2 linked regions of the Dyadobacter chenhuakuii genome follow. The main gene of each other region encodes a partner of the protein of the gene in region 2 in a complex. Links are inferred from orthologs where the notes say so. Each region holds a gene or a part of one and is shown on either strand. Other genes may lie near its edges.

Region 1 (15,353 bases), 560 kb from region 2 along the record:
GCGGATTTTTACTATACAGACCCTGACTTCAATAAAACGCTCGATTTGCCACTGTTGAAAGGACGTTGGTATCGGGAAGGTGATCGTGTAGCGAAATTTATTCCGATTGTGATTAATAAAAAGCTGGAAGACAAGCTCTTTCTAAATGAAACATCGTTGAATAAGGTGATCAAAATCGACGATAAGAGCTCCTATAAAGTGGTCGGCGTTATCGATAAATTCAAAGCCAAAGGCGAATTTATGTCTGACAATCCGGGCGTTTTTGAAATGCTTGCCAAAGATGATGTATGGAATTCCAATGTATTGATTAAAACCAAACGCGGCACGGACGCAAACTTTGAAGCCAAGCTTGTGAAGGACATTGCGATGATGCTGCCTGGTTGGGGAATTGAAGTGAGTTATTTAAAAGAATCACGTCTAAACCGTCATAACCTTACGCTTGTTCCAGTGCTTATTTTTCTGATTATCAGCGCATTCTTGCTTACTAATGTAGCGCTGGGACTTTTTGGGATACTTAATCTTAACATTTCACGCAGGAAAAATGAGATCGGACTTCGCAGGGCGATGGGTGCCACGGAGGGGAAAGTGGCCATTCAGTTTTTGGGAGAAATATGGGTGATCGCGACTTTCAGTCTTATTATCGGGTTACTTTTCGCTGTGCAGTTCCCGCTGATGAATGTGTTTGATCTGGACAGTGAAATTTATATCACTTCAATTTTCGTCTCCATTGCCGTAATTTACATCATCGTTACCCTCTGCGCCTGGCTCCCCAGCAAGCAAGCCTCCCGGATCCACCCTGCGATAGCGTTGCATGAGGAGTGAGGGTTTAGATGGGAATGATTGAATGTTTGAATGTTGAAAAGTGATTGCGAAGTAAAATTGTGATATGCTCCTAATTGTCGATGATGATCTTGCGATACGGACTTCTTTGATCCTGCTGCTTAAAAAGGAGGGGTTTGAGGTTAGAGGTGTGGGGTCGCCGGATGAGACTTTCGATATTTTGAAGACGGTTACGCCGGAGCTGATCCTGCTGGACCTGAACTTTTCGATTGAAACTTCGGGGAAGGAGGGCATGCAGCTTTTGCAGCAAATTAAGAAGCGCTACCCTGCCATTCCTGTGATTTTGATTACGGGATGGGGGACTATTGATCTGGCTGTGAGGGGAATGAAGGAAGGTGCGATTGATTTCATTACCAAGCCCTGGCAGAATGATCATGTGCTGCAATCGGTGCGGACCATTCTGAATTTGTCACAAACATTGCCACTTTCAGGCAGTAGAAAGAAACTGGAACAACAGTATCATTTCGAGAACATTGTAGGCCAGGATCCCACACTGCTTGATATTCTTGAAACCGTTGGCCGCGTTGCTTCCACAGATGCGGCGGTGCTTATCACGGGCGAAAGCGGCACGGGAAAGGAACTGATTGCCGAGGCAATTCACATGAATAGCAAGCGAAAATCACGTCCCTTTGTGAAGGTGAATCTGGGCGGGATTTCTTCAACATTGTTTGAAAGCGAGCTTTTCGGTCACGTTCGTGGCGCTTTTACGGATGCCAAAACGGATCGCCTGGGCCGGTTTGAACTGGCGCATAAGGGATCGATCTTTTTGGATGAGATCGGGGAACTGGATTTGTCAAGTCAGGTAAAATTGCTGCGTGTGTTGCAGGAAAGAACTTTTGAGCCGCTGGGAAGCAGTAAAAGCAGGACGGTGGACGTGCGTGTGATCTGTGCTACAAACCGGAATTTGGAGGAAATGGTCGCGCAAGGAACATTCCGGGAAGACCTTTATTACCGCATTAACCTGATCACCGTTAAGCTGCCAGCGCTTAGGGAAAGGCCGGACGACATTCCGTTGCTGTCTGAATTCTTTGTTAACAACCTGAAAACCATTTATCAACGCCCCAACCTGCGCCTAAGCCCGGCAGCAATGAAATGGCTCCGCACATTGCAGTTGCAGGGAAATATCCGTCAGTTGAAAAACCTGGTCGAACGCACGGTGTTGCTTTCCGGCTCGGATACATTGGATATAGCAGATTTACAGCGTAATCTGAGTGGCGGCACACAGCCGTCTGCCCAGAAAAACCTTCCAGAAGTAGGCGCGATCACGTTGGAAGAAATGGAATATCAAATGATCACCAAGGCCATGCAATTTCACCAGAATAAAGTGAGCAAAGTGGCCAGATCGCTCGGAATCACACGGTTTGCGCTCTATCGCAGATTGGAAAAATATGGTATTTCCTACGAATCCGAGGACGTATGAGATTATCAACGAAGGCCAAATACATTCTTTACATATTGGTATTGCACACTGTCCTGGTTTTCCTGGTTTACAAAATTCTCTATCAGGACAAATTGCTTTTCATTGGTTTTGAGGTGTTTCTGTTGCTTTCTGCCATCGTTTCCATTCAGATTTATCAGAATTTTATGCAACCTATCCAATTTGTGAAATCGGGAATTGAGGCCATTAAGGACAAAGATTTTTCCATCAAATTCGTCCCGACCGGCAAAGGAGAAGTGGATACATTGATCGAAGTTTATAACCTTATGATCGACCAGCTCCGTGAGGAGCGGACGCGCTTGCATGAGCAACATTTTTTCCTCGAAAAACTGATCGCCGCATCGCCTATTTCCATCATTATCCTCGATTTTGATGAAAAAATCGATTCGTTCAATGTCAAAGCAAATGAATATTTCAAAAACGAAGCGGAAGGTTTGAAAGGGCTGTTATTGGAGGAAACCAATCACCCGTTGCTGGTTGAACTGGCTCATATTCAGGACGGGGAATCGAAAATTGTGAAAACTAATGGTGTGGTAACATTCAAAGTTCAGCGCTCGCATTTCATGGATCAAGGCTTCCGTCGCTCGTTTCTGATGATCGAAGAGCTTACTAATGAGATACTTGAATCGGAAAAGAATGCATATGGCAAAGTGATCCGCATGATGGCGCACGAGGTGAACAACACATTAGGCGCCACGGATTCCATTTTGCAGACAACCACAAATATTCTTTCAGATGATTCTTACATTGAACTGCGAGAAGCGCTAACCATTGCTTCTGAACGCAACCGGAGGCTAACGAAATTCATGCGAAACTTTGCAGACGTCGTTCGGCTGCCAGCACCCGCGCCGGTTCCTACGGATTTGAATAAATTTGTCAAAGACGTAGCTATTTTCATGGAGCCGGCAGCCGCACACCGGGGTGTCTCAATTCACACATCACTGCCGGCAAATGTTATCTTTAAAAAAATCGACGTGGGCCAGATGGAGCACGTGCTTGTCAATGTTCTGAAAAATGCGATTGAGGCGTGCAAACCTGGCAATGAGATCCGAATCGAGGTTTCCGAAAATAATCTGACCATTAAAAACAACGGCAGCCCCATCGAAGCAGAAGTAGGAGCCCAGCTTTTCAACCCATTTTTCAGCACCAAGCACGACGGCCAGGGCATAGGGCTCACATTAGCCAGAGAAATCCTCATCAACCACGGATTCACATTCTCATTACATACCAATGCAGACGGCTGGACGGCTTTTCGAATCGAATTTGAAGGCTGAGAAATCCGTTGAAATATGCTGCTTATGCATTTGACTTCCGGATACGGATCGTAAATGCATTGGCTGGATTAGTGAGCATAACCTGCTTTGTATCGAACTCGCTGAATCCTTTCTGTTTCAACAGAGGTAAAAGCTTGTCTGAAATGGTGGTATAACCTCTGAATGTTCCACCATTTGGCTCGCCCGGTTTATACCAGCCCGCGTCGTGTGACAGGAGGATTTGTTTTATAAAGCCCTTTGCTTTCAGAAATAAAATCAGCGTAGCTATCTTCTCAACATTATCTTCATTCACGCCATCCAGACTAACCCAGCAACCACTTTTCGCAATTTTTTCAAAATCCTCATTGCTTCCGCTGGCGTGAACCCAGACGAAAGCTGACGGACTAACCCCATTTTTTTGCAATATTTCAATTTCCTGAGCAGCTGGGAGAGCTGGCCCCGTATGAGAACAGATCGTTAATCCCGTTTGTAGATGAGTAAGTGCGGCTGCACGGATCAGTTTCTGGTGAAGTTCAGAAAGCTGGCCGGCATTAACGCTGGTTTTAATAAATCCCGGCTTAATGTTCGTACCGTCAATGCCGTTCCGGAATTCGTTAATCCAGCGCTTTGAAAGTTGTTCCGCGGTTTCTGTGAAAGCAAATCGGGGTAAGTATTTATTGTCCGAAGCACCATAGTAACCCGTGTTCGTCAAGACATTCAATCCAGATTTTTTAGATAATTTTTGCAGCAATAATACGTCCCGTCCAAGGTAAGCAGGCGTACATTCAACCAGACTCTTGATGCCCCTTTCCTTAATTTCAAGCAGATAGGGAAGGACTTTGTTGATGACCTCGTCATGATCCCATCGATCCGGTGTAACCTTGTCCGCCCCGATAAAATCGACCAGAACATGCTCATGAATAAGCGTGTGGCCAAGATCAGCAACATTGATTTTTCCGGCAACGCTATATGTAAATGGTTCATCAAAAGTAAATTTCCCCAAAAACGGCACGCCGGCGCAAGCAGCAACGAATTGCCTTCGGGAGAATATAGGGGTTGGGTTAATGTTTACTGATTTCATATGTGTGAAGTTGCAATTTTGATCCTTCATTTGAAAGCGCATTGTCCCTCGTTTTGCTACCGATACTTCATCCCTCCGGGATTGCACAACCGCCCAAAATCGCGGAGCGATGCAATGTTGGTAGCAATATATTATTCGTGAGTATTTACAAATCCCGGAGGGATGTGACGGACTGCACAATGTTTCATCCCTCGTGGGATTTCCTCCGGTTCGCAATCGTTGTTGCTACCGATATTTCATCCCTCCGGGATTGCGCAACCGCCCAAATCGCGGAGCGATGCAATGTTGGTAGCTATATGTTATTCGTGGGCATTTCACAAATCCCCGAGGGATGTGACGAACTGCACAATGTTTCATTCGTTGGGATTCCCCTGATCCAACGCTTTATTACTCAATCAAAATAAACGGAGTCGGGCTGAATGAGATGATGAAGATGATTAATGCGCAGATGCCCAGGATGATACGTGGGGCGTCGAGGGGTTCGTTTTCGTCGGTGTCGGGGTGGCGGATGCCGAGGAAACGGCCCAGGATGAAAATGAATGGCAAGAAACCGGTAGAACCTTGCCAGTCGGGCCGAATGTAGGATACGGCGAATTGCCCTACTACCACAATCAAACTTAGCATTAAGCCCGTCATGGGACTATCGCTGGCCCTTTTGAAACAGATATATAGGAAATAAATGTAGATGGCCAGATAGAAGAAACGCTCGTAGAAAACAGCATTGCTTCCTGTTGCAAACGACTCTGCCGTAAAAAGACCCAAACCAGCATAAAAAGCGAACAATCCGAAAAGGATCGGCGCAACGATATCAAATTTTTTCTTGCCGATTAAGCCGTAAAGAATGTGCCCGCCATCCAGCTGACCAATTGGAATAAGATTGAGGGATGTAAAGAAAAGAGCAAGATATCCTGCGAAAATGTACGGATAATGGATCATTTCGTAGGCATGCGGCAAGCGCGCCGGATCTGCAATGTAGGTTTTAAACATCCAGAATAGAATGTTATCGCCCAATGCAATGTTACCTGAGGCATTTTCATAAGCAAATTGCGGGTAACTCAAACCAAACCGCGCGTATTCAGGATGTATGGAAAAAATGTATTCCGGCGGTGGCAAATGGGTAAAGCCATACCAGAGAACCACCAAAGCAGCAATGAAACCGGCCAGCGGACCAGCTATGCCGATATCGAAGAACTTTAAGCGCGAACGGACAACGGATTTAATGCGAATAAATGCGCCCATGGTTCCGATACTGTTTGAAATACCAAACCAAAGCGGAATGTAATAGGGGAGCGTAACCTTTACGCGATGCATTTTGGCAACAAAATAATGGCCGAACTCATGAATGGTCAGGATCGCCAGAAAAGGGATTGAAAATTGGAAGCCCTGCTTAAATTCAGCCCACCCGAGAAATTTAACGGTTTCATCGGTGACCGGCTTTTCAGCCCCGCTGCCCATCAGGAAGTAGGCAAAGTCGTATACGAAAGCAAAAATGTTGCCGTAAATCCATTCAGCGCCAGCCATTGTGGTGGTAATGATCGTCAGAATGAAAAGAACGGCCTGAATGATGTAAGTGCGTGTGTTAGACTGCATAGTCTTTAAGATATTCCAAAATGGTTACTGGTTTCTGGACGTGAATGGTGTCAATTCCTAATAACGAAGCGGCCTCAATGTTGTCGCGGTTATCGTCCAGGAAAAGGGTCTCCTCTGCTTTAAGACCTGCCTGTTCCAACACTTTTTGATAAATCCGCGGGTCTGGCTTCATTAACCCCATTTCATAGGATAGGAAAACAGTTTCGAAAAGATCATCCAGCTTTTTAACGCCGGTTGATGCTTCCAGAATTTTGTTAACCTGTGTAATGTGGATCGAGCTTGTGTTGCTCAGCAGGAAAAGCCGGTAATTTTTTGATAGGTTTTGAAGCAGTTCCACGCGCTCCGGAGGAAGATCCAGCAGGAGACTGTTCCAGGCTGTATCAATGGCTTCGTCGGAGAGATCGGAGAATTCCAGGATTTTCCGCACATAATTGCGAAAACCCGCTTCGTCCAGTTCGCCCGTTTCAAACTGCCGGAAAAGCGCATTTTTGCTGAATAGTTCAAGGATTTCAGCTTGTTCCCTGCCGCTTAGTTCTGCAAATGATTTTGACGCAACGGGCACGTCAATGTTCAGAATTACGTCGCCCAGGTCAAAAATGATATTCTTTATCTTGCTATTCTTCATTGTTCCGGTTATTCAACAACTACACCCATTGCACAGAATTTCTCAATGCGTTGGTCAATCCTGTCCTGGTGCTCAATCGCAGCGAGTTCGTTAATGTTTTCCAGGATAACCATTTTCAATTTCTCGGCCATCCAGTGGTGATCTAAATGTGCTCCGCCCAATGGTTCGGGAATAATGCCGTCGATCAACCCGTTCTTTTTCATATCCTTAGCCGTGATTTTCATCGCTTCGGCAGCCTGTTCTTTGAAATCCCAGCTTCTCCAAAGGATTGCTGAACAGTTTTCAGGGGAAATCACTGAGTACCAAGTATTTTCCAACATTAAAACACGGTCGCCTATGGCAATTCCCAGCGCACCGCCCGAAGCGCCTTCACCAATCACGATGCATATTACCGGCACTTTCAGCATGAACATTTCTTTCAGGTTGCGCGCAATGGCCTCGCCCTGACCGCGTTCCTCAGCCTCCATACCTGGAAATGCGCCCGGAGTGTCGATAAGGGTAATAATAGGTTTGTTGAATTTTTCAGCCAGTTTCATCAGGCGTAATGCCTTGCGATAGCCTTCGGGATTAGGCATACCAAAGTTCCGGTGCTGCCTTTGTTTTGTATTCCGGCCTTTTTGTTGTCCTATGAGCATGAAAGACTGTCCGCCTACATTGGCAAGCCCGCCAATAATAGCCGGATCATCCCGAACCTGGCGGTCACCATGCAATTCGATGAACTCGTCGCAGATCAGCTCAATGTAATCGAGCGTATATGGACGGTCCGGATGGCGCGAGAGCTGCACACGCTGCCAGCGTGTAAGGTTCTCAAAAATTTCCTTTCGAAGATCTGTTATATTGTTTTCCAATAAGGAAATGGCGCCGGAAAAATCCACATTATTGTTCTGCGCCAGTGTTTTCATTTCTTCGAGCTTGCGTTCGAGCTCGGCCATAGGTTTTTCGAAATCCAGGTATGTTCTCATATTCAGGTTCTTGTTTGTCTGGCAGCGGGGCAGCTTAAAGTTCGTAAGTGCGTCCCCTCAATGGTATTTCTACCGATTTATAGCCGTTTTCTTGAATTTTACTTTGGAAATCAGCCATGCTTTGCTGTTCTCCGTGTACCAGAAAAATGCCTTTCAGCTTTTCCGGATCTTGTAATTTGATGAATTTCAATAAATCATTCTGATCTCCGTGGCCGCTAAATACGTCAATTTTTTCAATATTAGCCAAGACGGGCAGCTGCTTTCCGCGAATTGAAATTGTGTCCTGTCCATTCAGAAGCCGCCATCCCAATGTTCCCTCAGAAGCATATCCGATCATCAGGATCGTGGCATAAGGGTTGCCAATATTAGCCTCCACGTGCTGCTCCACACGACCGCCCTGGACCATACCCGAAGACGAGATGATAATGCAGGGTTCGTTGTAGTTGGAAACAGCCTTGCTGGCATCCGAGCTTTCGAGATAGATAAGGTTGTCAAAATCAAAGAGCATGTCATTATCGTCCTGAAAAGTGCGTGCTTCCTTATTCAGCAGACGCACGTGGCGCTGGTACACTTTCGTGCTGCTATGCGCCAGCGGACTGTCTGAGAACACCTTTAAGTTTGGAAATGAATGATCCATGTAGATCTTATTCAATGTGTAAAGGAGCGCCTGCGTGCGGCCCACACTGAACGAAGGAATAATTAACCTGCCCGGAATATCAATGCAAGTTCGTTTGATCACATCTGCTAACGCTTCCGCGGGCGAGCCCTGGTCCTCATGCAGACGGTTTCCGTAAGTGGATTCGCAGATCAAATAATCAACCTGCGGGATTTCCTGGGGATCAATTAGCAGCGGATAATTGCTCCGGCCGATGTCCCCGGAAAAGCAGATTCGCTTTTTTTCGCCATCTTCATAAACTTCGAGCACAATATGCGCGGCGCCCAGCAAATGCCCGGCCGCGTAGAAAACGATGGTTACATTATCTGCAATGCGATAGCGCTGGCCGAAAGCGACCGGCACGAAGTTGTCCAATGCCTCATTTACGTTCTTTTCAACGAAATAATCCATCGGAACCTCCTTCTTTTTCTTGCCTCTTTTCTTGGAAGAACCGTTCATACGGGCATTCAGGCGTTTCTGATGCAGGTTAGCGGCATCTCTTAAAAGCAGTGAAGTGAGCGCCAGGGTAGGCTCAGTACAAACAACCCTTCCTTCAAATCCATATTTATACAGATTCGGAATGTTGCCCGAATGGTCAATGTGAGCGTGTGTTAAAAGTACTGTATTGATTAAACTCGCATCAAATGGGAATACACTTTTTTGCTCCTCATACCTGGTTTTTCTACCGATCTCGTCTAAGTCAAAGTCAGAGCCGCAGTCAATTAAAATTCGGTAATCGTCTGTCTCTAAAAGAAACATGCTACCTGTCACCTGCTGCGCAGCTCCCCAAAATGTCAATTTCATACGTTGGAAATGGGGTGTATCTTACAAAAGTACCAAAAACCGGCTGAGATTTGGAGATTACTTACTAGTTTAGATTTGGTATCTTCTCTTTCTGTGCGAAAGTCACCCTGCTAAACTAATATGAAATCCGGCCTGTTTTTGTTTTTTCTTTTTTTCTGTTTAAATGCCAATGCTCAAAATATAGACAGTATCGCGCTCAATAACCTCCGCGATGCCGTGCTGGAACTCGAAAACAGTGAATTGATGCGAAGCGGTTCCCTTTCCCTGAGTGTAAAAAAAGTAAAGGATGCCTCAAATGTTTTCGCATTGAATACCGAACGCTCATTGCCATCCGCTTCCACATTAAAATTAGTCTCAACAGCCACAGCGCTGGCGGTTTTTGGTGGTGATTTCAAATTTCAAACATTTCTGGAACACGACGGGATCATCAGAAACGACACATTAATCGGTAATGTATACATTCACGGAACCGGCGATCCGTCGCTGGGAAGTGAACGTTTCAAGGGGTATCCCACAGCAAACGAGGTCATTACCCGTTGGGTTGCAGCGGTTAAGAAAACGGGCGTCCGGTATATCAAAGGCAGTATCATTCCCGACGCCTCCTTTTTCGATGCCGAAACCGTTGCCAGCACCTGGATCTGGGGGGATTTGGGGAATTATTACGGAGCAGGTGTTTCAGGATTGAATTTCAACGAAAATTTGTACAAAATTAAATTCAAGCCCGGCGCGGACTTTGGCGATCCCACCACATTTGTTGGTATCGAGCCAGCCATTCCTTACCTGACATTTGTCAATAAGGTAACAACGGGTGAGAAAGGCTCTGGGGATAAGACCATTGTTTACAGCAGTCCGCTGGGCAATGAGGTCGTCCTTACCGGCACAATCCCTGCCGGCCCGGCAGTGTTTACAGTAAAAGGTTCGATTCCCAATGCAGCTGAATATGTGGCTTTTGCATTGAAAAATAGTTTGTTAAACGCCGCCATCGGAATAGGAGAGAACAAAGTGCCGCAGCCCGGAATGCCTGCCGCGTTTGCCAATCCGAAGGTTGTGCTGGACAAATACGAGTCACCGCCGTTGCGAGATCTTTGCCAGCAAACTAATTTTTGGAGCGTTAACTTGTACGCCGACGCACTTTTTAAGCAAGCCGGCAAACGACTTGCCGGAAATGCAGCATTTGATGATGCAGCCAAGGCCATAACAGCTTACTGGTCGGGTAAAGGAGCGGATTTGAGGGGATTTTATATCAAAGACGGGAGTGGCCTGTCACCGTCCGGCTCCATCACAACCCACAGCCTGACAGACATTCTGAACGTCGCCAACAAGGATGCCAGTTTCAATGATTTTTACAAGAGCATTGCCGTCCTCGGCTTGAATGGCACCGTCCGGAACCTTGGTAAGGGCACGAAAGCCGCTGGGAATATGCATGTTAAGAGCGGGTCTATTGAAGGAACCCGCGCTTATGCCGGTTATGTCACGTCCAAATCAGGTTCGTTGCTCAGCTTTTCAATCATTGCCCACAAATACATGCCGGGCAGCAACCGCATGATTTCCGATTCACTGGTGAAAATCATGACATTAATGGCTGAATTATAACTTACTGCACTTTTTCGATTACCAGGTTGTGATTTGTATAAATGCAAAGGTCTGCTGCAACCGTTAATCCTTCGCGCACCATCTCTTCCGCAGTAAGGTGTCCTGCATGTTTTTTCAATGCTTGTGCAGCTGACAACGCATAATTCCCGCCCGATCCGATGGCTGCAATGCCGTTTTCTGGTTCAAGCACATCGCCAGTTCCTGAGATCACGAGGATTTCTTCCTTGTTGGCTGTGATCATCATGGCTTCCAACTTGCGCAGGTAACGGTCTGTCCGCCAATCTTTTGCTAATTCTATTGCAGCGCGTTTCATATTGCCGCCGTATGCATTCAACTTTTCTTCGAATTTTTCAAGAAGCGTAAAAGCATCTGCTGTGGACCCCGCAAAGCCCACAAGAATTTTGCCGCCCATGAGCGTCCGGATCTTTTTCACATTGCTTTTAGCAACTGTATTACCCATTGTAGCCTGGCCATCCGCGCCCAAGGAAACCGTTCCGTTATGAAGCACCCCCAAGACGGTGGTAGCATGTATTTTTTCCATAAATTGATTTTATACTAATTCGTAAAACCCCTCACAAAACAAAAGTGCCAGGTCGGAAAACCTGACACTTTGTACATTTATTAAATCATTACAATTGAAATCTACTCCTTTTTAATGAAGTCAAGGATCAAATCCTGCTTAGCAAGTATAGTTTCCTGCATTCTCGATAGGAAATCCTGTTTAGCGGATATCATCTGTTGCTCGGTCAACATTGACTCTTGCATTCTAGACAAAAAATCCTGCTTAGCCGACATTGATTCCTGTGTAATAAACATTGCTTCCTGTTTTTCGGAGATTAAACTTTGAGCCGCTTTTAACGAGTCCTGGTTTGAGAGCACGTCTTTAAACTGCGAGTCCATTCCATCCAGTCTAATTTCAATATTACCAATCCTTCCGGACATTTGAAGCTGATTTTTAAGCAAAAATGTAATGTTCTCATTTTGCGTAATAACCAACTCAGTTATGTTTGACACCATAAAAGTAAGGTTGTCAACTTTCTTATCTGTTCTATCCTGCTTTATTAATAGTTCAGAAATAACCGGCTCCAACTGATCTAATCTTCTGTCTGCATTCATAGTGTGTTTTTGTTTGAATAATAAATAACTCTTTTATACCAACATACTCATCGGCTCTTCAAGCAGCTTTTTCACTGTTAGCAGGAACTGAGCGCCTAATGCTCCGTCTACAACGCGGTGGTCAGCAGAAAGGGTTACTTTCATGATGTTTTGCGGATAGACCGTTCCATCTTCTTTGAAAGCTGCGACTTTCTTGATCGCGCCGATGGCCAGGATGCAGGAATCCGGCGGGTTAATGATCGCAGTAAATTCATCTACACCGAACATGCCCAGGTTTGAGATCGAGAATGTATTTCCTTCCCAGTCCTTAGGCTGCAACTTTTTGTCTTTCGCTTTGCCGGCAAGATCTTTCACTTCCCCGGAAATTGTCGACAATGTTTTCTTGTCGGCATCACGGATCACCGGAACGAGGAGACCTTCGTCAACCGCTACGGCCACACCGATATTTACGTAATTGTATCTTCTGATTTTGTCTCCCAACCAAGCTGAGTTAACGGCAGGATGTTGTTTCAACGCCACTGCGCAAGCTTTGATCACCATATCATTGAAAGAGATCTTAGCAGGGCTCACCTCGTTCAGTTGCGGACGCAATGCCATGGCCTTATCCATGTTGATTTCCATTGTCACATAGAAATGCGGCGCGGTGAACAAGCTGTCGCTCAGTCTGCGGGCGATGGTTTTACGCATTTGCGAGATAGGCGAATCTGTGAAGTCACCATTTGCTGGGGCGCTTGCAGCAGACTGTTCAGATTTCGCAGCAGGAGCTGACGCAGATGCCGCCTGAGCAGGCGCTTCTGTTTTTGCAGCAGGGGCTGCCGCAGCAGGTTTGAACTCATCCACATCGCGTTTCACGATGCGACCGTTGTCGCCACTGCCGCCAACCTGGCTCAGATCAATTCCTTTTTCGTCTGCCAGACGTTTAGCCAATGGTGATGCCTTGATCCTGTCACCGGAATCAGCGACAGAAACCGTTTTGTCAACGCCATTTGAACCGGACTCAGCAGCAGGAGCCGCTTTGCCTTCGTCGGTTGCATCAATGTTTTCAACTTCCGCACCACCTTCACCGTTTTCACGGGCCAGCAATGCTTCTACATTAGCGCCCTCTTCACCGATAACCGCGATAATGCCGTCAACAGGAACAGATTCGCCGTCTTTAATTCCGATATATAGCAGCGTTCCGTCTTCGTACGCTTCCAGCTCCATCGTCGCCTTGTCAGTTTCAACTTCGGCCAGGATGTCACCTGATTTTACTTTATCTCCAACCTTTTTCTGCCATCCTACCAATGTTCCCTCTTCCATCGTGTCGCTCATCTTCGGCATTCTGACAACGACTGCGTTGATTTTCTCAGCTGGGGCCGCAGGAGCTGCTTTCTTTGCAGGTTCCGGCGTCGCCGTTTCAATGGCAGCGGCTGGTTTTGCTTCTTCTTTGGCCGGTTCTGCACTTGCCTCTGCTTTCGCTGCACCATTTGTGCTTCCACCTTCGAGCAACGACTTATAGTCTTCGCCTTCGGAACCAACAACCGCCATAATGCCGTCTATCGGAACCGCATCGCCCTTGTTAACACCAATGTATAGAAGAGTGCCGTCATAATAGGACTCAAGATCCATAGTTGCTTTGTCAGTTTCCACCTCAGCAATAATTTCACCTGATTTTATTTTATCGCCAACTTTTTTGTGCCATTCTGCGATAACACCTTCTTCCATGGTGTCGCTCATCTTGGGCATACGAATTACTTCTGCCATATCGCTTGTTAAGGTATTTTAGTTTCTTGGTCTAAAAATTTGAATTCAGTCAAAATTACAACAAAACGCGGATAGGTCTTGCCTTTCACGCCATAAAATTGACCAGGACAGCGCTCGGCTGAATATTTATGATTTAATCAATTGATTTTCAATACGGCCATAAACGCCTCCTGCGGGATTTCCACATTACCAACCTGGCGCATGCGTTTTTTACCCTTTTTCTGCTTCTCCAAAAGCTTCCTTTTACGGGAAATATCACCGCCGTAGCATTTCGCCAAAACGTCTTTCCGCATCGCTTTCACCGTTTCACGCGCAATGATCTTTTGACCGATTGCCGCCTGGATAGCGATTTCAAACATCTGGCGCGGGATCAGTTCTCTCAGTTTTTCACAAAGCTTTTTACCCCATTCATAAGATTTTGATCGGTGAACGATGGCAGAAAGCGCATCAACAGGCTCGCCATTCAGCATAACGTCCAGCTTCACCATGTCCGATTCCTGGTAACCCGCCAGTTCATAGTCCAAAGACGCATAACCTCGGGAAATTGTTTTTAGTTTATCAAAGAAATCAAAAACGACCTCCGCAAGCGGAATAAGGAATTGAAGCTCAACGCGTTCCGAAGTCAGGTAAACCTGGTTTTTCAGAATGCCGCGTTTGTCCATACACAAGTTCAGAATCGCGCCGATGTAATCGGATTTCGTGATGATCTGTGCGTTGATATAAGGCTCCTCAATCGAATTAATATGATTTGGATCAGGCATTTCCGAAGGCGCGCTGATGTTCAACAACTGGTTCTTTGTATTCGTCACACGGAACTGCACCGAAGGCACCGTGGTGATAACCGTCATATCAAACTCACGTTCCAGACGTTCCTGCACGATCTCCATATGCAGCATTCCGAGGAATCCGCAACGGAACCCGAAGCCTAATGCCGCAGATGTTTCCGGTTCCCAAACAAGCGCGGCATCATTCAGTTGCAGTTTTTCCATGGCCTCACGCAACTCTTCAAACTCGCTGGTGTCAACCGGATAGATCCCGGCGAAAACCATTGGCTTAACCTCTGAAAAACCTACAATTCCTTCACTTGCAGGCCTGTCAATGTGCGTGAATGTATCGCCTACTTTAACTTCCTTAGCCACTTTAATCCCTGAGATCAGGTAACCTACGTCACCGCATTCCACCACTTGCTTCGGGATTTGTGCCAAACCTAATGTTCCGATCTCGTCGGCAATGTATTCCTTGCCCGTCGCCATAAATTTAACGCGATCGCCTTTTCTGATTGTCCCGTTTTTAACCCGGAAAATAACTTCGATCCCACGATACGAATTGAAAACCGAGTCGAAGATCAATGCTTGCAAAGGTGCTTTCGGATCGCCTACCGGAGCCGGAATTCTTTCTACAATCGCGTTCAGAATGGCCTCAATGCCGATTCCTTCTTTTCCGCTGGCAGGAATGATGTCATCCCGATCGCAACCGAGCAGATCGACCATTTCATCCTTGATTTCCTCCGGCATAGCGCCCGGTAAATCTATTTTATTTAAAACCGGAATGATCACCAGGTCGTGGTTGATCGCCAGATATAAGTTCGAGATCGTCTGGGCTTCCGTTCCCTGCGATGCATCCACGAGCAGCAATGCGCCTTCGCAGGCAGCA
Region 2 (15,437 bases):
TTTTGGGTCAAACAGCGCGCCTAGTGTATCCAGCGCGTGCGTCTGCGACCAGTCTGCAAAATAGTTTTTTGTCCCAATGTCGATCCCGCCCAATATGCGGTGCTGCACGCCGCCGGTCGTTACCGAACCATTAATAAACGTTTGTGCAAGTGTCATTTCACTTTTTGCATCCCATATCCCCACGCTCCTTACCATTCGAGCATCCTCGCTGATGGAATCCGGCCACATGCTGGACCCTTTTTGATTATAGTTGAAATAACCGACTTGCGCTGTCAGCTTCCAGTCGCTGTTGATTTGGTGTTGCAGGTTTACAAAAAGGCTTTGATCTTTGATTTTCGTGGGATCCAGTCCCGGAGGCATAGCCGTGAAATTTCTTGGCAATGTCGCGTAACCGTCTGTCGTGAACGCGTAATAGGAGCCAACATCCGACATTTTTGCATATTGCATGGTGTATTCCGCCGTCAGTTTCGTCTTATCATCGATCTGGTAGGAAATGACCGGGGCAATGCTGTAACGGTTGTTATATTCGTAAGGGCGGTGCGAGTTTTTATTCTGTCCGGCCAGGTTCAGGCGGTAAAGCAGTTTTCCGCTTTTATCCAGTTTTCCGTCCAGGTCCAATGTTGCGCGGTAAAAGTCAAAGCTGCCCATTGTCAGCGACACTTCACCTTTTGTTTCACCAGTTGGTTTTTTGGTAACCACATTATAGAGGCCGCTAGGATCACCATTTGCCAGCATAAATCCAGCAGGGCCTTTTACAAATTCAATGTGGTCCACAAAGCTCATATCCTCGGTAAGCGGTCCCCAGAATGAGCTGACAACATTAAACCCATTGCGAAAAGCCTGGATCTGCGAGCCGCGCATGGTAATGTTGGCGTACAGATCGCCCCAGTGTTCCAGGCGGGTAGCACCGCTTACATTCCGGATCAAACCGTCGCTCATGCTGATGATCTGCTGATCGGCCAAAACTTTGGAGGTTACAACCTGTACATTCTGAGGTGTTTCCAAAATAGGAGTAAGCAATTTCAAGCTCGAAGAGACTTGGTCAGATTTGTAAGGGTTTCCACCTTTTACAATCACTTCCGACAGTTGGTTAGCACTTTCCGAAAGCGTGAATGCAACATTCACCGTTTCGCCGGCAACCACTTCCACCGATTTTTCCTGCGTTTCCAGTCCTACGAAGCTTAACAGCAGGGTATAATTGCCTGGTTTCACTCTTTCGATCACAAATTTTCCTTCTGCATCGGAAACGGAGCCTTTGGAACTTCCCTTAATGCCGACCGAAACCTGTTCCGCAGGTTGGCTGTCAGAGCTGAGTATCTGGCCTGTAATTCTGCCGTTTTGTGCGAATGCAGCAGTTGCACAAAGTATAAACAGGATAAAAGCGTAAAATCTTTGCATTGTATTTAAAATTGGTCTAAATAATATTTTGGCTGGCAAATATCGTTCGGCAATTTTTTCGAACCAAGCGTTTATTTAGATTTATTTCAAATAGTGAAGTTGGTGGCTATGTTGCAGGCATTTGGTTTTATATAAAAAGAAAAAAACAGGATCGTTTATGGCGATCCTGTTCTATATCAAGCTTTTGGTTAACTTATTTCTTCTCCTTGATTTCGTCAACCATTTTCTCCGTTATCATTTTCTTTTCGGACGAGTTGCCCCAGGTGTTCATAATGTAGTTCGTAACATCGGCAATTTCGTCATTGCCCAAACCCGGGTTCGGCATCATGTTATCATAGTCCACATCATTCACCTTAATCTTACCGATCAGCCCATATTTGATCGCTTTGATCGCCAGTTCCGGCGTTTTCATCAGATAATCCGATTTTGCCAAGGGCGGAAATGTGGCCGTTACGCCTTCGCCGGTGCCCATGTGGCAGCTTATGCAGTTTTCGGAATACACCATTTTACCCCGCTCAATGCTTTTGGCAAGCTCATCGTCCTGCGGCAACATGGCCGAGCAGAAAACCGCGACCGTTAGTAATGCGAAAACACTCTTCATTATGATTTTGGGCTGATGCGGACAACTTTGCCTGAATTTTCAAGCACCACATAAATATTACCGTCCCATGCCTGGCGCACATCCCGCACACGACCTATTTTATCAAAAATAATTTCGCGGCTGATCACTTTATTTCCTTTAACTACCAAATGTTGCAGATACATGAATTTGAGGGAGCCAACCAGCAGATCGCCATTCCAATCCTTGAATTTATCGCTCGTAACGAATGTCATTCCACAAGGCGCTATGGACGGTTTCCAATAAACAACCGGCTGTTCAAGACCTGCACGTGCGGTGTCTTTTGAAATAATGCTGTTATCATAATCGATCCCGAAAGTGATCAGCGGCCAGCCGTAATTTTTGCCTTTTTCAATGATATTAAGCTCGTCACCTCCCTGCGGACCGTGTTCATGCTCCCAAATCACGCCCGTAGTCGGGTGAATAACCATTCCTTGCGGGTTGCGGTGGCCGTAAGTCCAGATTTCGGGTCTTGCACCAGCCGTTTTTACGAAGGGATTGTCGGTGGGAATTTTGCCGTCTTCATGCAAGCGGATCACTTTGCCCTGATCTTTTCCAAGATCCTGCGCATTTTGTTTTTGTCCGCGCTCGCCCAGGGAAAGGAAAACGTAACCTTTTTTATCAAATACAATGCGTCCGCCATAGTGCGGGCTTCCCTTCACATTCGGGATGGCCTTGAACAATGGCTGGATGTCGGTTAATGCATGGTCTTTCAATTTTGCACGCATCAAGGCAGTGTTGGCGCCGCCGTCTTCACCTTCTTCACCCGCTGCTTTTGGGGAAGAATAGCTGATGTAAATCCAGCCATTGGTTTTGTAATCCGGATGCAATGCAACGTCCAGCAAGCCGCCTTGTCCTTTGTAAAAGACTTCGGGAACGCCTGTGATTTCCTGGGGATCAAGCTTTCCACCTGTTACCAGCCGCAATTTTCCGCCGCGCTCAGTAACCAGCATATCGCCGTTTGGCAACAATGCTGAGGCCCATGGCATGGTAAGTCCTGATGCAACCGTGTCGACTTTCAGGTTAGCTTCCGAAAGTTTGCCGGGTTCAAGACCGCTGTTACTCATTAATCCGATTGAGGCGGTAAGCAGTAAACCTCCCAATGCGACGGGAAGATATTTTTTAAGGAAAGGAATGTTTTTGTTCATAATGTTGGATAAATATGCCTGATTTTGATTCGTGGTGAACATGTCAAAGATAGCGAAAAGAAAGGCCTTCCGGCCTTCCCTCCTTATTTAACTAATTGGAGTTTATCCAATTCTGTCGTGATCGTATTGATCTCTTCCGCACTCAGCAAAATGTCGATCGCAGCCGCATTCTGCAATGCCTGAGTGGCATCCCGCGCACCAACGAGCGCAATGCTGATGCCCGGCTGTTCTACCGTCCATCGCAGCACAAGCTGGCCAAGTGTTGCGTTTTTTGTTTCGGCAATGGGCTTGATCTTATCCAGGAATGCATTGACGCGTTCCAGGTTTTCATCTTTATAAAAATGAATGGAAGCCCGGTGATCGTCCGCAGCGAATTTGTGGCCCGGCTTCATTTTTCCGGTTAATAATCCGCGTTCCAAAGGACTGTAAGCCAATATGGATTTGTTGTTTTCAATGCAGTAAGGCACCAATTCTTTCTCAATTTCACGCTTCACCATGCTGTACGGAACCTGGTCCGAAACGAGATCAATGTATTGCGCTGCTTCGCGCATGAGTGCTGCGTCATAATTACAAACGCCCGCATGCCGCACTTTGCCTTGCTGGATGAGCTGAGAAACAGCTTCCATAGTTTCCTCGATCGGCGTGGTCTTGTCGTGCCAGTGGATTTGATAAAGGTCAATGTAATCCGTTCCGAGGCGTTTCAGGCTGTCTTCACATTCCTTGACAATGCTGTCTTTGGCTGCATATTTATAAATGTCGATGTCCTCACCTGCATTGTTTTTGCTATGCATGGCAAAATCCCCTTTCGTAAGATCCCAGCGCATCCCGTATTTGGTCAGGATCTGAACTTTGTCCCTGGGCAGGTCTTTAATTGCCTCACCAACAATTTCTTCACTTAATCCCTGCCCGTAAACAGGCGCCGTATCTATGGAGGTAACCCCGGCATGGTATGAAGCCTGGATGGCCTTTACAGCTTCGCTTCGCTCGGTTCCGCCCCACATCCAGCCGCCGGCTGCCCAGGCACCAAAAGTGATCACCGAAACTTCCAGGTCAGAGTTTCCTAGTTTCCTGTATTGCATTGTTAATTGATTTAGTTTTTTGGTTTGTGTCAAATAATTATTCCACTTCCCGGCTTGCCAGACCTAAAAAGTGGAATAATTGGAAATTGTCCTGGTGCATGACCAGATTATAAAGCAATAACTTCTATTTGGTCAGCGAAAATGGCGCTGCATCCGCGGCTACGCCCCAGGTTTTGGAAGGCTGAGCGCCCATATTGAACTGAACCGTTCCGCCTTTTTGAATGTCGGCATGTTCCAGGAATGTCTTGCCATATGTTTTACCATTCAGCGAAGCGCCCTGAATGTACAAATTGGCATCATTCGATGCCGGAGCCTGGACTATGAATTTCTTACCGTCTTCCATCGTCAATGTGGCTTTTTTGAAAAGCGGCGAGCCGATCACATACTGCGTTGTTCCGGGTGTTACCGGATAAAAGCCCAGGGAAGAGAACACATACCAGGCCGAAGTCTGGCCATTGTCTTCATCCCCGCAGTAACCGTCCGGCGCTGCCTGATAAAGCTTGTTCATCACCTGGCGCAGCCAATATTGAGCCTTATAAGGTGCTCCTGCATAGTTATAAAGGTAAATCATATGCTGGATCGGCTGGTTTCCATGCGCGTAATTACCCATGTTCATGATCTGCATTTCGCGGATTTCGTGAATGGGGAATCCGTAATAACTATCGTCAAAAATAGGGGGCAATGTAAAAACCGTATCCAGTTTCTGAACAAAAGCTTCTCTGCCGCCAACCAAACCAATTAAGCCCTTAACATCCTGAAAAACAGACCAGGTGTAGTGAATGCTGTTCCCTTCGGTGAATGCATCGCCCCATTTGAACGGGTTAAATGGCTTTTGAAATTGTCCGTCCTTCATTTTTCCGCGCATCCATTTCGTTTCAGGATCAAATACATTGCGGTAATTCTGGCTTCTTTTCAGAAATAGATCAACTTCTTTCTGAGGCTTTTTCAAAGCTGTTCCCAATTGGGCTATACAAAAATCTGCATAAGCATATTCCAGCGTACGCGCTACGTTCTCATTCACTTTTACGTCGTAAGGCACATAACCGAGTTCGTTATAATATTCATGACCGAAACGGCCCACTGAACTCACCGGGCCAGCATTCTCGGTGTTTTTGATTACGGCTTCGTACAGCTTATTAATGTCATAACCGCGGATTCCCTTAATGTAGGAATCTGCGATCAACGATGCAGAATTGGAACCGATCATACAATCGCGGTGGCCTGGGCTTGCCCATTCCGGCAGGTAACCGCTTTCGTCATAAGCGTTGGCCAAACCTTCCATAATGTGCGCATTGAGCGTTGGGTACATTAATGTGAAGAATGGGAAAACCGCCCGGAATGTATCCCAGAAGCCGTTATCCGTAAACATATAACCTGGCTTCACCTCGCCGCTGTACGGGCTGTAATGTACGATCTTGTTGGCTTTATCAAACTCATAAAACTTCCTTGGGAACAAAAGCACACGATACAGGCACGAATAGAAAGTGCGGATCTGGTCTTTGTTATCACCCTCCACCTGTATACGCGACAGCTCCGCGTTCCACGCCTTGCGCCCTTTTTCTTTGGTGGCCTCAAAGTTGTCACCCGCAATCTCGCGCTGCAAATTAAGCTCCGCCTGCTCCGGACTGATGAACGAAGAAGCTACCTTCAGTCCAACTTGTTCGCCTTTTTTTGTTTTGAAACCAACAACCGCACCCACGTGGCCCGCTTTCAGTTCCAAAGTGTCTTTGGCCAATGTCTTGCCATGAAATGCCGAGGAAAATGTAAATGCTTTGTCAAAAACGACCACAAAATAGTTTTTGAAGTTAGCCGGCACGCCTCCGCTGTTTTTGGTGGTGTAACCAATGATCTTGCGTTCAGCAGGGATGATTTTAATGTAAGAACCCCTGTCAAATGCATCGATCAGCACAAATGAGCTGTCGGCTTGTGGAAAGGTAAAACGGAATTGCGCCGCTCTTTCCGTGGGCGCGATCTCTGTCGTTACGTCGTGATCGGCCAGGTAAACCTTATAGTAATGGGGCTTTGCCACTTCGGCCTTGTGAGAAAACCAGCTTGCGCGGCTTTCCTCGTCAATTTTCAGCTTTCCCGTAACAGGCATGATCGAAAACTGGCCGTAATCATTGATCCAGGGACTTGGCTGGTGGGTTTGTTTGAAACCGCGGATCTTCTCTGCGTCATACATATACGCCCAACCATCACCCATTTTGCCCGTTTGCGGCATCCAGAAATTCATTCCCCAGGGCAGGGCTATGGCAGGATAGGTGTTACCGGACGAAAGGCTGAATTTGGACTGCGTTCCCATCAGCGGGTTCACCAGGTCCACGGGATTGTTATCAGCCGAAGTCTGCGCGAAAAGGAGGGGAGTGCTTGCAACCAGAATGTAAAGGGCTTGCAGGATTTTTTTCATATTATAAACAAATCTTTTTACAGAAACTTGAAGAGAAAACAAAGGTAATGGAAGGCTATGTACAAAATGTAAACGCGTAAAAGATTTCCCGAAACACGCCAGCATGACATTTTGTACCGGCATAGTTCTTTTCATCAATCTGGAAAAGCATGGCCTCTTTTTTCGGAAAACATGGCCATTTTTGAGTAAAACCAATAATAATACCTATCGATATTAAATCACATGACTGAACACTTAAATCGCCTAACCCCGCGTCAGATCGTTTTCGAGCTTGACCAATACATCATCGGACAAAATGACGCGAAGCGCAATGTTGCGATCGCATTGAGGAACCGTTGGAGGCGAATGAATAGTCCCGAGGATATACAAAAGGAAATTATTCCCAACAATATATTAATGATCGGCGCAACGGGTGTGGGCAAAACAGAGATTGCACGCCGCCTTGCCAAAATTGCAGATGCGCCATTTGTGAAAGTGGAAGCATCGAAATTTACCGAAGTAGGTTACGTAGGCCGGGACGTGGAAAGCATGGTCCGTGACCTGGTGGAGCAGGCTGTGGGCATGGTGCGGACGCAGAAAAAAGAAGAAGTAAAGCTCAAAGCCGAGCAGGCTGTGGAGGACATTATCCTTGATGCACTGATCCCGCCCGTTCATGGTTCGAGTTCAGTTAAAATCCAACCGGACAATAACACGTCCGAAGTAATGCCCGAGAACGATGCTGAGCTTAACCAGCGGACCAGGGAACGTTTCCGGGAAAAGATCCGCAACGGCGAGCTCGACAGCCGGAAGATCGACATTGAAGTGCAGCAAAACCAGGCGCCTAATGTAGGCATGATCGGCGGCGCAATGGACGATGTTTCTATGATGAACATTCAGGAAATGATCGGTAACATGATGCCGCGCCGAGGCAAAAAACGCAAAGTGACCGTCGAAGAAGCCAGAAAAATCCTTTTGGACGAAGAAGCTTCCAAGCTGATCGATATGGATGAGGTGAAAATGGAGGCGATCAAGAAAGCGGAGAACCTGGGGATTATTTTTATAGATGAAATTGATAAAGTAGCATCCAGCAGATCGGGCGGAGGCGGCGGCCCGGATGTAAGCCGCGAAGGCGTTCAGCGCGACTTGCTTCCGATCGTAGAAGGAAGTGCCGTAAATACGAAACACGGCGTGATCAACACGGACCACATTCTGTTCGTTGCAGCCGGTGCATTCCACGTTGCAAAGCCTTCGGACCTTATTCCTGAATTGCAAGGACGTTTCCCCATCCGCGTGGAACTGAACAGCCTTACCGAAGCCGATTTTTACCAAATCCTGAAAACCCCGAAAAACGCCCTTACCAAACAGTATGTGGCCATGATGGAGTCAGAAGGCGTTGAATTGGAGTTTGAGGATAGCGCATTGAAAGAGATCGCGAGGATCGCTTTTGAAGTGAACAGCGAGGTTGAAAACATTGGCGCGCGTCGTTTGCAAACTGTAATGAGCTTGTTACTCAATGATTTCATGTTCGACATTCCGGACGTTATCGGCGCCGATTCACACATTGTTGTGACAGCGGAACTGGTTTCAGAAAAGCTTTCTGCCCTGGTGAAGAACAGGGACCTTAGCCAATATATCTTATAATAGCTTATTGACAAATGAAAAAGGGAGAGCTGGGCAATGCGCCGCTCTCCCTTTTCTATATTAATGCGATCAAAATCAATGTGATCAAGGGTTTTATTCTTCAAAAAACAGCCATCTCAAAGCCTTAGGGAATTCTTTGCTCCATTGTTTTTCCTCATGCTCTCCCTCAGGATCGACCGAACTTTTAATTTTTACACGCTTATAACCAAAGCCTTGGTTTTCAAGCGTCTTATGTAATTTTTCAAAGTTGGGTAACATATTAGCGCCTTCCTTGCCACCGGCGTATAAGTAAATCCGTGTTTCAAACGGCTCGAAAAAGTGAATGGCATCGAAATAAACCTTCTGCGAAATCCATAGCGACGGCGAAAAGATCATCAGGCGTCCGAAAACGTGCGGGAACATCAGCGCCGCATAAATGCTGAGCAATCCGCCCACCGAACTTCCACCCATGCCCGTGTTCAAGCGCTCGGGCTTGGTGCGGTAATGGGCATCTACGTGTGGTTTAAGCGTTTCAGCAACAAAGCGCAAAAATAAAGAGCCAAGTCCTTTTCCCAGGCGCGGGTTGTCGTAAGGAGAAAATTCATTGATGCGTTCTTCATCCCCATGGTCAATCGCCACGATAATTACGCCTGCTTTATTTTCCCTGGCCAGTTCAGCCAGGCTTTTATCGATTTCCCAGTTGCCGTAAGGCGAGCCTTCACCAAAAAGGTTCTGCGCATCCGTCATATATAGGACCGGATAACGCTGCTCCTGGTTTTCGTAGTAATCGTGGGGAAGCAAAACGTGAACACGCCGCTTTTTTTTGAGCTGAGGAATTTCAAATGTCTCCGAAAGCACCTCAATAATAGGTGATAGTGCTGTTTTTTCTTCTAAAACTTGCATTGCGCTGATAATCACTGTGGGTTATGCCCCAAAGGTACTTATTAAAATTTTTGTTTAATGTAATTTACAAATTCAAATTTCCATTTATGCCGCTCATCTGCCTCACGCACAATCCGCTCCGTTTCTTTCCACGCGCCCGGATCGGTGATTTCAAAGTAAGTGTCTCCATCGATAATTGTTTTGACTTCGGTTACATATAGCCGGTCTGCAAGCGGCATCGACTGCTTATAAATTTCGCCCCCGCCGATCACGAATGCTTCCGATTCTTCCAGGCTCCTGGCAACATCCAGCGCCTCATCCAGCGAATGCGCAACCAGAATGCCTTCCGCATTAAAATCCTTCTGGCTCGTGATCACAATAGAAGTCCGCCCGGGCAAAGGTTTGCCAATGGATTCAAATGTCTTCCGTCCCATGATCATCGGATGCCCCAACGTGAGCTGCTTGAACCGTTTCAAATCATCCGGCAACCGCCAGAGAAGTTGATTATCCTTTCCTATAACGCCGTTTTCCGATACGGCTACGATGATTGAAATTTGCATTTTAATTAAGAATATGAATGTATAAAACGGTCAAAAGGATATTAAGGGAGCAACAAAGATAACATTGACGCAACGTCGGAATCCCAAAGGAATGAGATATCGGTAGAAAAACGCCCAAAAAATGCATCAGCAAAATCCCGGAGGGAAGTAATATCGGTAGCAACGAAATTTGTGAATCGAATGAAAATCCCGAAGGGATGCAATATCGATAGCAATCAATATGTGAATCGAACGTAAATCCCGGAGGGATGTAATATCGGTAGCAACGAAATATGCGTATCGCATGAAAATCCCGGAGGGGGATGCAATATCGGTAGCAATCAAATATGCGTATCGCACGTAAATCCCGGAGGGATGCAATATCGGTAGCAATCAAATATGTGTGTAGAATGTAAATCCCGGAGGGATGCAATATCGGTAGCAATCAAATATGTGCATCGACGTAAATCCCGGCGGGATGCAACATCGGTAGCAATCAAATATGCGTATCGCACGTAAATCCCGGAGGGATGCAATATCGGTAGCAACGAAATTTGTGGATCGAATGAAAATCCCGGAGGGATGCAATATCAGAAGCAACGAAATATGCGTATCGCATGTAAATCCCGGAGGGATGCAATATCGGTAGCAACGAAATATGCGTATCGCATGAAAATCCCGGAGGGATGTAACATAGAGTGTCCCGTGACATCCCTCCGGGATTTATTTTTTCGTATAAATTATTTTGCTACCGATATTACATCCCTCCGGGATTTATTATTTCCGTCCTAACTATTTTGCTACCGATATTATATCCCTCTGGGATTGCCTATTGTTGATGATCGTTTCTACCAATATTGCATCCCTCCGGGATTGCCTTAATGTTGATGACCGCTGCTGCTACCGATATTATATCCCTCCGGGATTGGGCTGGTAATTGCTTTTCTGCCAAAAATCTATCTCTCCGGGGTTGCCTATTGTCATTCCGGGGCTTTGAAAATGTATTCTTCCTTGTAATCCACTCCGAATTTTTCCAACATCAACTTATACTCGTCAAGAAAACTCATCTTCCGGTGGTGCTCTTTTTGATTTAAAATGTACTGGATAACGGAGTCTACGCTGGACTTGCTATATGAGAAAACACCATATCCTGCCTGCCATTCGAATCTCGTTTTGCAAAACCTGTTGTTATTAATCCATTGCGACGAGTCGGCTTTGACGTCCTGCATGAATGCTGCGATGGATTGCGTAGTCTGAAATCCTATCAGCATGTGCACATGGTCTTCAGTGCCATTGATTGCAAGCATTTTATGCGTATTCTTTCTGGTGATGCCGGTAATGTATTTGTGCAAATCAGCTTCCCAGGAAGTATGGATAAGAGATGCCCGGAATTTGGGTGTAAAAACGAAATGTAAATGAACTTGTGAAAAAGTGTCCGCCATTTTGATAAAGTTATAGTGTGTAATGAATGCTTGGAGACTGCTTATTCAAAGCCTGTTTCCCCTTAAAAAATCCCCGATCTCCATTCGTTTCTTTCCTTCCAGTTGCAAAACTTCGATGGATAGCCAGCCGTCGCCTGTCTTGAAGTAAAGATAGGATTTGCTGTCTGTCCGGAACTGGCCTGGGGTGTCGTTGGCTTCAAACTCGACGATGCTCGATTTGAAGATTTTGCACGACAGTCCGTTAAGGGTTGTCCAGGCGGCGGGGTAGGGAGAAAGGCCGCGAATGAAGTTATGGATTGCTGATGCGGGTTTTTGCCAGTCGATTTCGCAGGTCTCCCGGAAAATTTTGGGGGCGGTGCGGATTTCGGCGGGCTCTTCCTGCGGTTCCTGCGGATAATTGCCTGCCTCGATCGCTCTTACAGTCTTTACAACTAGTCTCGCGCCTTTTTCCATCAATCGTTCATATAAAGAGCCCGCGTCATCTTCCCGGTGGATGGGTTCCTTGTCCTGGAAAATAATCTTTCCGGTATCAATGTCTTTTTCAATAAAGAATGTTGTGACGCCGGTTTCGGTTTCCCCGTTGATGACGGCCCAGTTAATGGGCGCCGCGCCGCGATATTGCGGGAGGAGTGAACTGTGTAAATTGAATGTTCCTTTCGGTGGCATGCTCCATACGACTTCGGGCAGCATGCGGAATGCGACCACGACCTGCAAGTCTGCTTTATAGGACCTGAGCTCTTCTAGAAACTCAGGATTTTTCAATTTTTCGGGTTGTAAAACGGGAATGCCCTGCGCTTCTGCGTATAGCTTAACAGGCGATGCGGTTTGCTTCTGTCCGCGGCCTGCGGGCTTGTCGGGAACAGTTATGACAGCCACAACATTAGAATTGCTTTCGACCAGACTTTTTAAACTCGGGACCGCAAATTCGGGCGTTCCCATGAAAATTATTCTTAACGGGGTTGACATAGTTTGTTACCGCTTTTGGATAAAAAATGGTGATACCATTTACAAATATTGTTATTTTTGTCGTTCTTAACAGAAAATTATGATACAGACGAAATCATATACGAACCGAAAAGATAAGGTTTTCTAGCCTTCTACTACGAGTGTTGTAACTCTTGTAGAGCGGTCTTAGAGCCGTTCTTTTTTTTTATTCAAACTTTCAAAAATTTAAAGGATTGTAAACCAATTTAAGGTCATGGCTAAAATTTCATACTATACGGAAGAAGGATTAAATAAGCTGAGGAATGAGCTGAATGATATGAAAACAAAAGGCCGCACGGAGATTGCAAAACAGATTGCAGAAGCGCGGGATAAGGGCGATTTGAGCGAGAATGCAGAATATGACGCGGCGAAGGATGCGCAGGGAATGCATGAAATGAAAATTGCCAAGCTTGAAGAGATCATGTCCAATGCGCGGGTGATCGATGAATCATCGATTGACACTTCGCAGGTTGCGGTGCTTTCCAAAGTGAAGATCAAAAACCGGAAAAATGGAATGGAAGTGACATATACTTTGGTTTCAGAAGAAGAGGCGGACCTGAAAACAGGCAAGATCTCCGTGGGATCGCCGATCGGGAAAGGTTTGCTGGGTAAAAAAGTAGGAGATACAACGGAAATTAAGGTCCCTGCGGGATTGATGGAATTTGAAGTCCTGGATATCAGCAGGTTCAGCGAGTAATTTCATAAGACATAAATAGGATGTTGGATTGGAGAATGTTGGATCATTCGCAATCCAACATTTTTGTTTTAAATTGGTTTGGATCACGGTCGCCGCTATGAAATTCAAAGGATTTTTATTGAATGTTTCTTTCCTTTGGGTGGAGGGTATGGCGTTGTTTCCATTCATTTTGGTTAAAAGAAAACCATGCAGCCGCTTCCTGATCAACCACGAGCGAATCCATTTGCGGCAACAGCTTGAATTGGGTTTGATTCTCTTTTATATTTGGTATTTTGCCGAATATTTAGTCCGCCTGATCCAGTACAAAAAGCATTATCTCGCCTATCTCCACATTTCTTTCGAGCGGGAGGCATATCAGCATCAGGCCGATCTGGATTATCTTAAAAAAAGACGGTTATGGGCTTTCTGGGGCTATTTGAAACAACATTAAGCGCTGATTAAGGCGTTGTTTAACAGCATTTTTTAGTAAGTAATTTTGATAAATATGTCAGACCAAAGCAGAGAGTTTCTTTATAAATACCTGAACAATGCATCGCCGACCGGCTTCGAAGCAAGTGGTCAGCAGATATGGCTGGATTACATCAAGCCTTACATTGAAGACACCATTGTGGACGTCTACGGAACGGCTGTGGGCGTGATCGGCGGAGGCCAGGACTACAAAGTTGTAATCGAAGCACATTCGGATGAGATTTCGTGGTTTGTGAACTACATTACAGATGACGGTTACATTCATGTGCGCCGCAACGGAGGCTCGGATGCGATCATTGCACCTTCCATGCGCGTGAATTTGCACACGGCAAAAGGCGTTGTAAAAGGAGTTTTCGGCTGGCCTGCGATACACGTCAGGGACGTCGCCAAGGATGCCGTTCCCAAAGTGCATGAATTGTTCATCGACGTGGGCGCCTCCAAAAAGGACGAAGTTTTCGAAATGGGCATTCACGTGGGAACGGTTGCCACGTTTGCAGACGGGCTGGATGAATTGAATGACAAATATTACCTGGGACGCGCACTGGACAACAGAATGGGCGGTTTCATGATAGCCGAAGTGGCGCGGATGCTGCATGAGAATAATGTTCGACTGCCCTTTACATTATATGTGGTGAATGCCGTGCAGGAAGAGATCGGATTACGCGGAGCGGAAATGATCGCGCGGCGTTTAAAGCCCAATCTGGCCATCGTTACAGATGTAACGCACGACACGCAGTCGCCCATGTACAACAAGAAGGAGCAGGGCGATCTGAAAAGCGGTGGCGGGCCGGTAATCTGCTACGGACCTGCTGTGCAGAACAATGTGCGCGATATGCTGATCCGCATTGCCGACGAGAAAAAGATCCCGTTCCAGCGCCAGGCAGTAAGCCGTTCGACAGGAACCGATACGGATTCATTTGCCTACTCAACCGAAGGCATCGCCTCGGCGTTGATATCACTTCCGCTGAAATACATGCACACCACCGTGGAAATGGTTCACAAAGAGGACGTTCAGAATGTAATCCAACTCATGTACGACGTATTGCTGTCGCTAAAAGGCGACGAGGACTTTCGTTATATAAAATAATGATTGAATGACTGAATGACTGAATATTAAACATTCAGTCATTCAATCATTCAGTCATTCAAAATTACACTTCATCATCAACCAAACATGGACAACAGGGCTAGGGGCCGGGGGGCTGCTATTAACACCCATAACAAATTTTTTAAGCATGAAATAGAATACATATCGGAGGATTGGCAGCAGTGGGAAGAACCGGCGGTGAACCCGAAAACGCAGTTTATCGAAGAGCATTCCAAAACATTGCTCAGCGTTACGGATAGCCCGGATCTGGGTCATTTTCATTCCATTAATCCTTACCGGGGCTGCGAACACGGATGTATTTATTGCTACGCACGCAATTCCCACGAATACTGGGGCTATTCTGCCGGGCTGGATTTCGAAACGAAGATCATTGTTAAGAAAAACGCCCCTCAGTTGCTTGAAAAGCTTTTCAATTCGAAAAATTGGGAGCCTAAGGTCATTCATTTTTCAGGAAACACGGATTGCTACCAGCCTGGCGAGAAAAAATATCGCTTAACCAGGCAAATGCTGGAAATCTGCCTCAGATATCGCAATCCGGTGAGTGTTTTGACCAAAAATGCTTTGGTACTCAGGGATTTGGACGTGTTGGAAAAGCTGGCAAAGCTGAACCTGGTACACGGCGCAATTTCCATCACATCATTAAATGAAGATTTGCGCAGCGCATTGGAACCGAGGACTGTGACGGGAAAACGCAGGTTACAGGTTGTGAAGGCCCTGCACGAAGCGGGTGTGCCAATGGGCGTAATGACCGCGCCGATCATTCCGGGATTAAATGATCACGAAATTCCTGCAATTGTGCAGGCGGCTGCTGAAAACGGCGCATTATGGGCCAATTATACGATTGTGAGGCTGAATGGTGCCATTTCCACTTTGTTTGAAGAATGGATCCATCACCACTTTCCTGACCGCGCGGCGAAAGTCCTGAACCAGATCGCGGAATGTCACGGAGGCAATTTGAATGACTCTCAATTTGGTCGCAGAATGGTTGGCGAAGGTAACTTTGCAGAAAATATCAGGCAGCTTCACGCGCATGCCTGCCGTAAACATTTCAAGGATGCCGTGTTGCC

What was found.
Region 1: the proteins of hslU (region 2) and hslV are in contact, whole or in part, in a solved structure (PDB 1G4A), measured with the Escherichia coli proteins. The link is inferred for Dyadobacter chenhuakuii from one-to-one orthologs.

The regions. Positions count from the first base shown.
Region 1 is NZ_CP098805.1:2,614,621-2,629,973, reverse strand. What follows is about bases 9,613-12,430. They hold hslV (ATP-dependent protease subunit HslV), read right to left. Parts: upstream 11,383-12,430; coding sequence 10,843-11,382; downstream 9,613-10,842. Other genes in these bases: NFI80_RS10860 (pyruvate dehydrogenase complex dihydrolipoamide acetyltransferase), read right to left, coding at 11,991-12,430; NFI80_RS10865 (hypothetical protein), read right to left, coding at 11,484-11,957; dacB (D-alanyl-D-alanine carboxypeptidase/D-alanyl-D-alanine endopeptidase), read left to right, coding at 9,613-10,841. In the rest of the region: NFI80_RS10915 (ABC transporter permease), read left to right, coding at 1-822; NFI80_RS10910 (sigma-54-dependent transcriptional regulator), read left to right, coding at 887-2,260; NFI80_RS10905 (sensor histidine kinase), read left to right, coding at 2,257-3,552; NFI80_RS10900 (phosphotriesterase family protein), read right to left, coding at 3,575-4,612; NFI80_RS10895 (site-2 protease family protein), read right to left, coding at 5,000-6,202; NFI80_RS10890 (HAD family hydrolase), read right to left, coding at 6,192-6,827; NFI80_RS10885 (acetyl-CoA carboxylase carboxyltransferase subunit alpha), read right to left, coding at 6,836-7,789; NFI80_RS10880 (MBL fold metallo-hydrolase RNA specificity domain-containing protein), read right to left, coding at 7,824-9,248; more of dacB, read left to right, coding at 9,369-9,612; more of NFI80_RS10860, read right to left, coding at 12,431-13,700; lepA (translation elongation factor 4), read right to left, coding at 13,838-15,353. UniProt on the Escherichia coli protein: Protease subunit of a proteasome-like degradation complex believed to be a general protein degrading machinery. The complex has been shown to be involved in the specific degradation of heat shock induced transcription factors such as RpoH and SulA.
Region 2 is NZ_CP098805.1:3,173,827-3,189,263, reverse strand. Bases 6,171-9,072 are described here. They hold hslU (ATP-dependent protease ATPase subunit HslU), read left to right. Parts: upstream 6,171-6,873; coding sequence 6,874-8,271; downstream 8,272-9,072. Other genes in these bases: NFI80_RS13140 (alpha/beta hydrolase), read right to left, coding at 8,365-9,072; NFI80_RS13150 (GH92 family glycosyl hydrolase), read right to left, coding at 6,171-6,651. In the rest of the region: NFI80_RS13170 (TonB-dependent siderophore receptor), read right to left, coding at 1-1,398; NFI80_RS13165 (c-type cytochrome), read right to left, coding at 1,592-1,999; NFI80_RS13160 (PQQ-dependent sugar dehydrogenase), read right to left, coding at 1,999-3,165; NFI80_RS13155 (aldo/keto reductase), read right to left, coding at 3,249-4,244; more of NFI80_RS13150, read right to left, coding at 4,369-6,170; more of NFI80_RS13140, read right to left, coding at 9,073-9,153; NFI80_RS13135 (dihydrofolate reductase), read right to left, coding at 9,195-9,692; tnpA (IS200/IS605 family transposase), read right to left, coding at 10,652-11,113; fmt (methionyl-tRNA formyltransferase), read right to left, coding at 11,159-12,079; transcription elongation factor GreA, read left to right, coding at 12,312-12,794; NFI80_RS13115 (hypothetical protein), read left to right, coding at 12,892-13,224; NFI80_RS13110 (M20/M25/M40 family metallo-hydrolase), read left to right, coding at 13,279-14,349; NFI80_RS13105 (PA0069 family radical SAM protein), read left to right, coding at 14,437-15,437. UniProt on the Escherichia coli protein: ATPase subunit of a proteasome-like degradation complex; this subunit has chaperone activity. The binding of ATP and its subsequent hydrolysis by HslU are essential for unfolding of protein substrates subsequently hydrolyzed by HslV.